DNA from 2 places in the Hahella sp. CR1 genome. Region 2 is predicted to be linked to the other one. Evidence: riboswitches for the same ligand, from Rfam matches in the RefSeq annotation. Region 2 holds a riboswitch; the other holds the start of a gene.
The links. Region 2 has a riboswitch for thiamine pyrophosphate ahead of thiC (phosphomethylpyrimidine synthase ThiC). Riboswitches for the same ligand answer to the same signal wherever they lie in the genome.

Region 1 (4,427 bases), on a different contig from region 2:
GGAACTCGTGATGCGTCTATAACTTATTAGAACCGATATCCAGCGAAACGCTTCCAGTTATTCAGGGGGATTGCGGAGCTTCCAACCATTATTTCCCCGTGATGCAAACCAAACTTTCCGCCGCTCTCTATCAGACTAATCAACGGATCAAATATATCTGGGTAGGCTAAAGCCACGTCTCGACCTTCATCGACTCCTTCGCTCCACTCCAAGTAGCATTCACATGAGCGTCGCACGTAAGCATTTTTAACAAGGTCAGCATCTTCCGCTATCGCCATGAACTCCACCATCGCATCAGCAGATTGATCGCCGCTTATCACTAAAATTTTCACCGGCTTAAAAAATGGCGAGGATAAATCCAGTCCAAGCTCATTCGACATCACCGCAACCCGTCGCAAGTACTCGGCTATCCATTGCGCATGACTTTCAGGATCACCTGACACCAGCCAATTGATGCGCTTAAGTCTATTCAGGCTATCGAACAATACGTGTCCGTATTTGCTGTTGGGCATGTCTTAGTCTGTGGGTCGGTTTGCTTTGGCGAGACTCCAAAAGAATAGTATCAATCACCCGGTTTGTTCTTCTCTCACTGCAAACCAAAGTTGTTCCAGGAGTTGATTGATATGCGCGGCAAGATGCAGTCGTTTTTCGATTTCCTTTGCGCTCAAGTTGGCGCAAACGGGCAAGGCGTATAGGTCATCCGCTTCCAGGTCGTGGTGTTGCAGGAGCGAGGCCATGTCCAGCCAGGGCCAGCCCAAGCCGGCATATTCCCAGTCCAGCACGATCAGCTGTCCTTGATCCAGACACAGGTTGCCTGAGTGCAGATCATGGTGGGTCAGCGCCATTGTATCGTTGGGGATAGCGGAAAACGCATCTTCCAGTTGCTGCAGACAAGCCTGATGCGCGGCCGCAGCGGCGCGCTCCTGAAGACGACGTCGATAGAGCGCTATCAGGGCCTGATAATCGAATGCAGGACTTTCCGTGATGCGCTGCAGATCTGCGACGAACGCCAGTAACTGCTCGACGGTCTGTTGCGAGGCGACGTCCTGACCACCGGCTTCGGTCAGGCTGGCGCCATGATGCATCATCAACAGCCAACCTTCCCGCCACGCGTTACAGAGCACTCGCGGCGCCCAGCGAGCGCCCTGGATCAGTCGCAGCACATCCGCCTCAAGTCGCCGGTCAACGCCAAAGGCGCGTAACGAGCTGGCGTTGATACGCAGCACCAAATCGCCTTGCGGACCTTGCGCTCGAAACAACATATTGCTGTGACCCGACGCCAGCATGAGTCGCCAGTCCATCCTCGCCCCCAGAAAGGCGTCAGCCGCCCGCAGCCGCTCCGCAACAAACGGGCGTTGTGTGGGCTCTTGTGACTGTGGGGTATCGCTCATGCCGTGCTCATTATTTAAGGGTGTGAAAGGTTTATGGGTGTAAAAGGTTTATAGAGGCGACAGGTTAATGGGTAGTCCAGTTTCCCGCCGCAATTCTCGCGTACACGCAGGTGTTACGAAACTGTCCCTGGTTATCCATGCGCTCGTTGCGCAACACGCCTTCAAGCTGAAATCCTGCGCGCTCCGCCAGTTTGCGACTGCTGAGATTGCGTTCGTCCGTGGTCAGATAAACCCGGCTGGCGGCCAACTCAAGCAACGCGTACTCCGCCAACGCCTTTACGCCCTCCGTCATATAACCGGCGCCTTGCAGGCGCGCCGAGCCCCAATAGCCCACCTCATGATGACGCAAAGCGGCGCTGGCCTTACGCAAACCGCACACTCCCGCCAACGCGCCATCTTCCTTGCGCAGCAGCATCAGATTCACTTCTTCCTCCAGCAGATAGCGAGCGTATGCCTGCCGACACCAGCGGGCGGTCTCCTCCACGCTCGGCGGCGGCGTCATCCAGTCCAGCCAGGGTTGTAGCTGATCCAGAGATTCTATGATTGTCTGGTTGAGCGCCGGACCGTCTTCCGGACTCACCACCCGCAGCGTTAAACGCTCGGTTTCCATCTTTGTAAACGCCATCCTGTCTTGACTCCTTGTTAAGGTTTACTCGCATTACGCCAGCGCAGACAGAGTTTCCTCACTGCAAAATATCCTGCGTCCGCGTAGATTGTCCCATCGCTTTTGGTTAGAATCCGGGCAGTCTCATCGGGGCGCCTGACTCCACTGCGTTTATTCGACGCGCCATTGCGCATGAATGCGCGCCAGTCAGGCTGAGAGTGTACCCGTAGAACCTGATCCAGTTAATGCTGGCGTAGGAAATGAGGCCGGCTAATCCACTTTCTGGATCAAGCCGCCGCTTCCGCGCCTCGCTGTTTAGAGGAGCCTCCATGTACAACCTGTTTCACACTGCATCCGTATCTCGCGTCGCCCGTACGCTTATCGCCGCGTCTATCGCGACCTTCGCCACCTGCGCCAGCGCGGCGGAAGAGCTGACGGTCTACACCTACGACTCCTTCATCAGCGAATGGGGACCCGGTCCCGCGCTGGAAAAAAGCTTCGAAGCCGCCTGTCAGTGCGATCTTAAATTCGTCGCCCTGGAAGACGGGGTCAGCATTCTCAACCGGCTGCGCATCGAAGGCAAGAACGCCAAAGCGGATGTGGTGCTGGGTCTGGACACCGGATTGATAGAAGAAACCCGCAAAGAAGGTCTGGTGCAGCCGCACTCGGTCTCCTTCGACTCCCTGACGCCAGTGCTGAAATGGAGCGATAAAGACTTCGTACCTTTCGATTACGGCTATTTCTCATTCATCTACGACAGCCAGAAAATCAAGCAACCGGCGCAATCTCTGCAAGAGCTGGTGAACTCATCCGCCTCGGTGATTTATCAGGACCCGCGCACCAGCACGCCGGGACAGGGCATGATGATGTGGATGAAGAGCGCATATGGCGATCAGGCGGAAAACGCCTGGAAACAGTTGGCGCAACATACCGTCACCGTCACCAAAGGCTGGTGGGAAGCCTACAGTATGTTCCTGGAAGGCGACGCGGATTACGTACTCAGCTACAGCACGTCTCCCTCCTATCACCAGGTGGCGGAGGACAAATCGCAATACAAGGCGGCGCTGTTCAGCGAAGGCCATGTGATGCAAGTGGAAGTCGCCGCCATCGCGGCGAATAGCGAGAAGAAGGCGCTGGCCAATCGCTTCCTTGAATTTCTGATTTCTCAGGAAGCGCAGGAAGTTATCCCGGTGACCAACTGGATGCTGCCGGTCCGTAAGGGAGTCAAACTGCCCAGCGCTTTCGATACGCTGATTCAGCCCAAGCCCATTGAGTTAACGCCGGAGTACATCGCGGCGAACCGTAAAACATGGATCAAGGAATGGCGCAGCGCCGTCGCTCAATAAGCGCCGCCATCTCTATTTGTTGTCTTAACTGGTCGGCTTTTCCATGCAGGTTGTACTTTGATGAAGCTGAGCGCATTCACCTCAGGCAAATGGGCCGGCTGGCCCGCCCTGGGTTTGGTCGCCGCCGCGACGGCCCTGGCCTTCGGCGGCCTGATTGGGTTCAATCGCAGCGAGTTCGACTGGAGCTATTTCAGCGATCCCTACTTTCTCGCCATCCTGCGCTTCACTCTGTTGCAGGCGACGTTGAGCGCTGCGTTGTCGGTCGTCCTGGCCTGGCCGATGGCGTTGGCGCTCAGTTATCTCAAGGACAGCACGCACAAGCGCGCGTTTCTCAGTCTGTGCGTGCTCTGTTTCGTGATGCCGACGCTGATCGTCATCACCGGCATTATCAGTCTGCTGGGTCGCTCCGGCAGTCTCAGTCCATTATTGGGAGACGACTGGAACCTGTATGGCCTGAGCGGCATCCTGATCGCGCATATCTACCTTAATCTACCCTTTGCGGTGCGCACCCTGTATTTGCGTCTGCAGTCCATTCCCGACGCCAGCTGGCGTCTGGCGCGCCAGCTCAAATTCACCCGCGCGCAGCGTTTCTGGCGCCTGGAATGGGCGGCGGCGCACAGCGCTACCTGGCTATTGCTGGGTTTTATCTTCGTCATTTGCTTCAACAGCTTCGCCGTAGTGCTCGCGCTGGGCGGAGGTCCCAAGGCCACCACCCTGGAAGTGGCTATTTATCAGGCGTTGAAATACGACTTCAATATCTCTGAAGCCCTGGCGCTGGCCTGGGTACAATTGTTGATCGCCGGCTCCGCGTTTCTGCTGGTGTCGTTCTGCGGCAAAGTGTCCTGGCTCAGTCCCGCCTCAGCGCCAGCGCAACTGCGTCCGCCGGCGACGCGTCTTGAACAGTTGGCGTATCGCCTGCTCTACGCCTGCGGCTGGCTGTTTTTATTGGCGCCGCTGCTGGCGCTGACGCCGCGGGTAATCCATAGCGGCGTGGATATGGAATTCTGGCGTTCTCTAAGCCGTCCCTTACTGTTCACACTTGGCCTGGGCGTCGTTTCGACGGTGTTGTCGATCAGCCTCGCCTAC
Region 2 (4,427 bases):
TTGATCCGGTATTTTTCGTGAATGTTCTGTCTGGCGGCGCTTTTGGTTCCACCACTGACTACTCAACTGAGAAAATGTGGAAGTACCAAGATTCGATCACTGTTAGCTGTAAATAATTATTTTTCGCGATGAAAAATACTTTTAAGGGAGGCTTAATCGCTTCCCTTTTTTTAGCATCATCTGTATTCGCCGCGTCTGTTAAAGAGGTGGTTGACCTCGCCTTAGAAAAAGAGCTTTATCAGGACCCTGCCTGGAAGTCGCTGATTCACTTTCAAGATGGCAATACGAAAGTTAATGATAATTCTTTTATACTGTCCGGATCAGACTTTAATCCTAAGAACGAGCTTGTACTTACCATAAACTATTTATTGAATAGCTCGGTAAATAATCAGGCAATATGCCGCTTTCCTGCTCGCTACTATTGGCTTGGCGAGAAACTGTCGATAGATACTGCTAATTTAGAAAATTGTTCTGACCTGAAAGAATATATTAGTCGCGCTCCAATTGATGATATAGATCTGGTCTATTCATCTGAAAATCTGTCGCAGCCATCGAGTATGATGGGACATATATTGCTAAAGATTTCCGGAAAGAATGATGAAGGACGCATAGTCGAGCATGGCGTTTCCTTTTTTACCGAAGTGAAAGGCGTTAACGTTCCTAAAATAATGTTTGATAGCCTGGTGGTGGGTAAACCTGGTTATTTTGCGCTGACGCCATACTCTGACAAGCTGGATCAGTATCTCAGGCGTGAACAGAGAAATGTCTGGGAATATCGCCTGGATTCAACTGAGTTCCAAAGGAAATTAATTCAGTACCACATATGGGAATTAAAGCAGACAAAATTGGATTACTTTTTTCACGACTATAACTGCGCAACGCTAACCAGTTTTATGGTTTCTTTTATTGATCCCAGCGTATTGAACATGGATGGCCTATGGATGACGCCGCTTGATGTAGTGAAGCAGGCGCATCAGGCGGGAATTATTGACCACGTTTCGGTATTACCGTCAAACAGATGGAAAATTCGCATGCTGGAGGAAAGTCTTCCTCGTAGCGTGGCCGATAGCGTCAAGAAGTCAGTTGAGCATAATGAAATTAATGACCTTCCTGATTCGGATAACCCAGAGCAAGATTTTCTTATGCTTCAGCTTGCTGGTTATTACACTGATTACCTGCATGAAACAGACCTAATTGATGCGCGCTCTTGGCGTAATCTATCGGATAAAGTGGAGCAGAGAAAAGCGAGGCAAGAGGAAGTCTACGAAATAGATATTTCGGAATATAAGAACCCTGTAAAAACGCCAAAGGACAGCCAGTTGTATAGCGGTTTAGCGTTAATCGATGATGAGGCATTCATTAGAGTAGGCTTTTTGCCTGCATCTCATGGCATCGAAGACGATAATCGGCAATTTTTCAGTGAAAATGAACTTAAGCTCGGCGATCTTTCTTTCCTGGTCTCACCTGAAGACGGGAAAGTTAAACTGGATAGGTTTCAGTTATACTCAGTCTCATCCTTGATCCCTTGGGATAGCTTCACGGGAGGCCTGTCTGGCCGCCTGGAAGTTGGGCTGGAGCAGCATTATGACGAACATATACGTCGACATAGCGCAGCCAATATCAGCGGAGGTCTCGGAATGACCTTTGCCTTAGACAGAGATATGAGTGTTTACTTTCTTGCGATGGGCGGATACGGGTTTGGAGATGGAACTTCTTATTTATACCTGGATCCAGAAGCAGGAATGATCATCAATGAAGTCTACGACATGAAATCCATCATCTCTTATCAGACAGTATGGAATCAGCTTGACTCAGGCGAGGCCTACCACTCTTTCAATCTGAAGCAGTCAAAGTTCATTGGCGATGACTATGCAATCATTCTTGACTATGAGCGGCGTTGGAACGGTTCTTACACCAGTGATGGCGTAGAAGCCGTATTTAAATATTATTTTTAGTCGATGGAACGACTTCTCTCCCTAACGCGTGTTGAGTCACGCCCACTTGCCATCCACCCGCCACCAAGCCTAAACTAATCGGCACATCTTGTCGGGGTGCCTGGAGTAACAGGCTGAGACCACAACAGTGGGGCCCGTAGAACCTGATCTGGTTAGTACCAGCGTAGGAAACAAGTAGTTCATCAAAAGTTCTTAGCGGCGCTCCATCATTGTGACGCGGGCCCGATTGCAGACCAAGACGTTGATGCCCTCTCTCCTCCCTGGTGCTACCCCATACAACCAAATAGGAGAGTACTGTGGGCGGCACAATCGATATCAATAAAATCAGCAAACTCAGTGAGTCGGCGCAGGTGGATGCGCTGTCCACGCAACCGTTTCCCGCTTCCCAAAAAATCTATGCTGAAGGCAGTCGTCCCGACATCCGGGTGGCGATGCGCGAAATCACGCTGACGCCGACGCCCTTGCAGGATGGCGCTACGGAACAGAACCCACCGCTGCGGGTATATGATACTTCCGGCCCCTACACGGACCCCGCTGTCGAGATCGATGTGCGACGCGGTTTGCCACGCATGCGCGAGGCCTGGATCAATGAGCGCGGCGACACGGAACATCTTCACGGCTCGTCTTCGTTTTACGCCAAAAGCCGGGAGCAAAATCTGTCCCTGGACAATCTGCGTTTCGAGCATCGTCACGCTCCCCGTAAGGCGCGCGCCGGGGGCAACGTCAGCCAGCTGCATTACGCCCGTAAAGGCATTATTACGCCGGAGATGGAATACATCGCCATCCGTGAAAATCTGGCTCTGGAGCAGGCGGAAATCGAGAACGCCATGCGCAGCCAGCATCCCGGCATGAACTTTGGCGCCAACACGCCCCGTTACATCACCCCGGAGTTCGTACGTCAGGAAGTGGCGGCGGGACGGGCGGTGATTCCCTGTAACATCAATCACCCGGAAGCGGAGCCGATGATCATCGGCCGCAATTTTCATGTGAAAGTAAACGCCAATATCGGTAATTCCGCGGTAACGTCTTCCATCGAAGAAGAAGTGGAGAAGCTGGTGTGGGCGACCCGTTGGGGCGCGGATACGGTGATGGATTTATCCACGGGTAAAAATATTCACGAAACCCGCGAGTGGATCATCCGCAACAGCCCGGTTCCTATCGGCACAGTGCCGATTTATCAGGCGCTGGAGAAAGTCGACGGCGTCGCCGAAGACCTCAACTGGGAAGTGTTCCGCGACACCCTGATTGAGCAGGCGGAGCAGGGGGTGGATTACTTCACCATTCACGCCGGCGTGCTGTTGCGTTATGTGCCCATGACCGCCAAGCGTCTGACCGGCATCGTCTCGCGCGGCGGCTCCATCATGGCGAAGTGGTGTCTGGCGCATCACAAGGAAAATTTCCTCTACACCCATTTCGAGGAAATCTGCGAGATCATGAAAGCCTATGACGTCAGCTTTTCGCTGGGAGACGGACTGCGTCCCGGCTGTATCGCCGACGCCAATGACGAGGCGCAATTCAGTGAGCTGCGCACATTGGGCGAACTCACCGAGATCGCCTGGAAGCACGACGTGCAGACCATCATTGAGGGCCCTGGCCATGTGCCCATGCACATGATCAAGGAAAACATGGAAGAGCAGCTCAAGCACTGCAAAGAAGCGCCCTTCTACACGCTGGGGCCGCTGATCACGGATATTTCCCCAGGCTACGACCATTTCAGCTCCGGCATCGGCGCCGCCATGATCGGCTGGTACGGTTGCGCCATGTTGTGTTACGTGACTCCCAAAGAGCATCTGGGGCTGCCCAACAAGGACGACGTCAAACAAGGGCTGATCGCTTACAAGATCGCCGCCCATGCGGCGGACCTGGCGAAAGGCCACCCGGGGTCGCAGCTGCGGGATAACGCCATGTCCAAGGCGCGTTTCGAATTCCGCTGGGAAGATCAGTTCAATATCGCCCTGGACCCGGACACCGCCCGCGCGTATCACGACGAAACCCTGCCCAAAGAAGGTCACAAGCTGGCGCACTTCTGCTCCATGTGCGGACCCAAATTCTGCTCCATGAAAATCACTCAGGATGTACGCGATTATTCCGCCAAACTGGAGGCGGAGAAGGCGCAGGCTGAGGGTGCGCAGGCTGAGGGCGCGTCGCAGCAGGAAGCGGAGCAGGGCATGCAGGAGATGTCGCAGAAGTACAAAGACGCGGGGCGGCGTCTGTATCATGAAATCTAAGCTGCGTATCGGCATCGCTGGCGGCGGTCTGCTCGGGCGCTTGTGCGCCTGGCGGCTGGCGCTGATGAACCATGAGGTCACTCTGTTTGACGCTGGAGACTTCGAGCGGCCTAGCGGCGCCTGCTGGACCGCGGCGGGCATGATTTCTCCTTTGAGCGAGCTGGTGTCCGCAGAGCCAGAGGTGTACCACATGGGCATGCGCAGCCTGGATATCTGGCCCCGATGGATCGCCGAGCTGGAACGT

Region 1: linked by a shared signal. The riboswitch ahead of thiB (thiamine ABC transporter substrate binding subunit) and the one ahead of thiC (phosphomethylpyrimidine synthase ThiC) in region 2 are both predicted to bind thiamine pyrophosphate.

What each region holds. Positions count from the first base shown of each region.
Region 1 covers NZ_JAPELK010000007.1:199,555-203,981, forward strand. The annotation lists gene ONV78_RS18280 (sensor histidine kinase) at 1-30, shown strand, start outside; gene ONV78_RS18285 (hypothetical protein) at 27-512, opposite strand; gene ONV78_RS18290 (phosphotransferase) at 567-1,391, opposite strand; gene ONV78_RS18295 (GNAT family protein) at 1,456-2,016, opposite strand; TPP riboswitch at 2,134-2,272, shown strand; gene thiB (thiamine ABC transporter substrate binding subunit) at 2,325-3,341, shown strand; gene ONV78_RS18305 (thiamine/thiamine pyrophosphate ABC transporter permease ThiP) at 3,402-4,427, shown strand, end outside.
Region 2 covers NZ_JAPELK010000001.1:299,792-304,218, reverse strand. The annotation lists gene ONV78_RS01380 (hypothetical protein) at 1-116, shown strand, start outside; gene ONV78_RS01375 (DUF4105 domain-containing protein) at 129-1,955, shown strand; TPP riboswitch at 2,038-2,142, shown strand; gene thiC (phosphomethylpyrimidine synthase ThiC) at 2,252-4,183, shown strand; gene thiO (glycine oxidase ThiO) at 4,173-4,427, shown strand, end outside.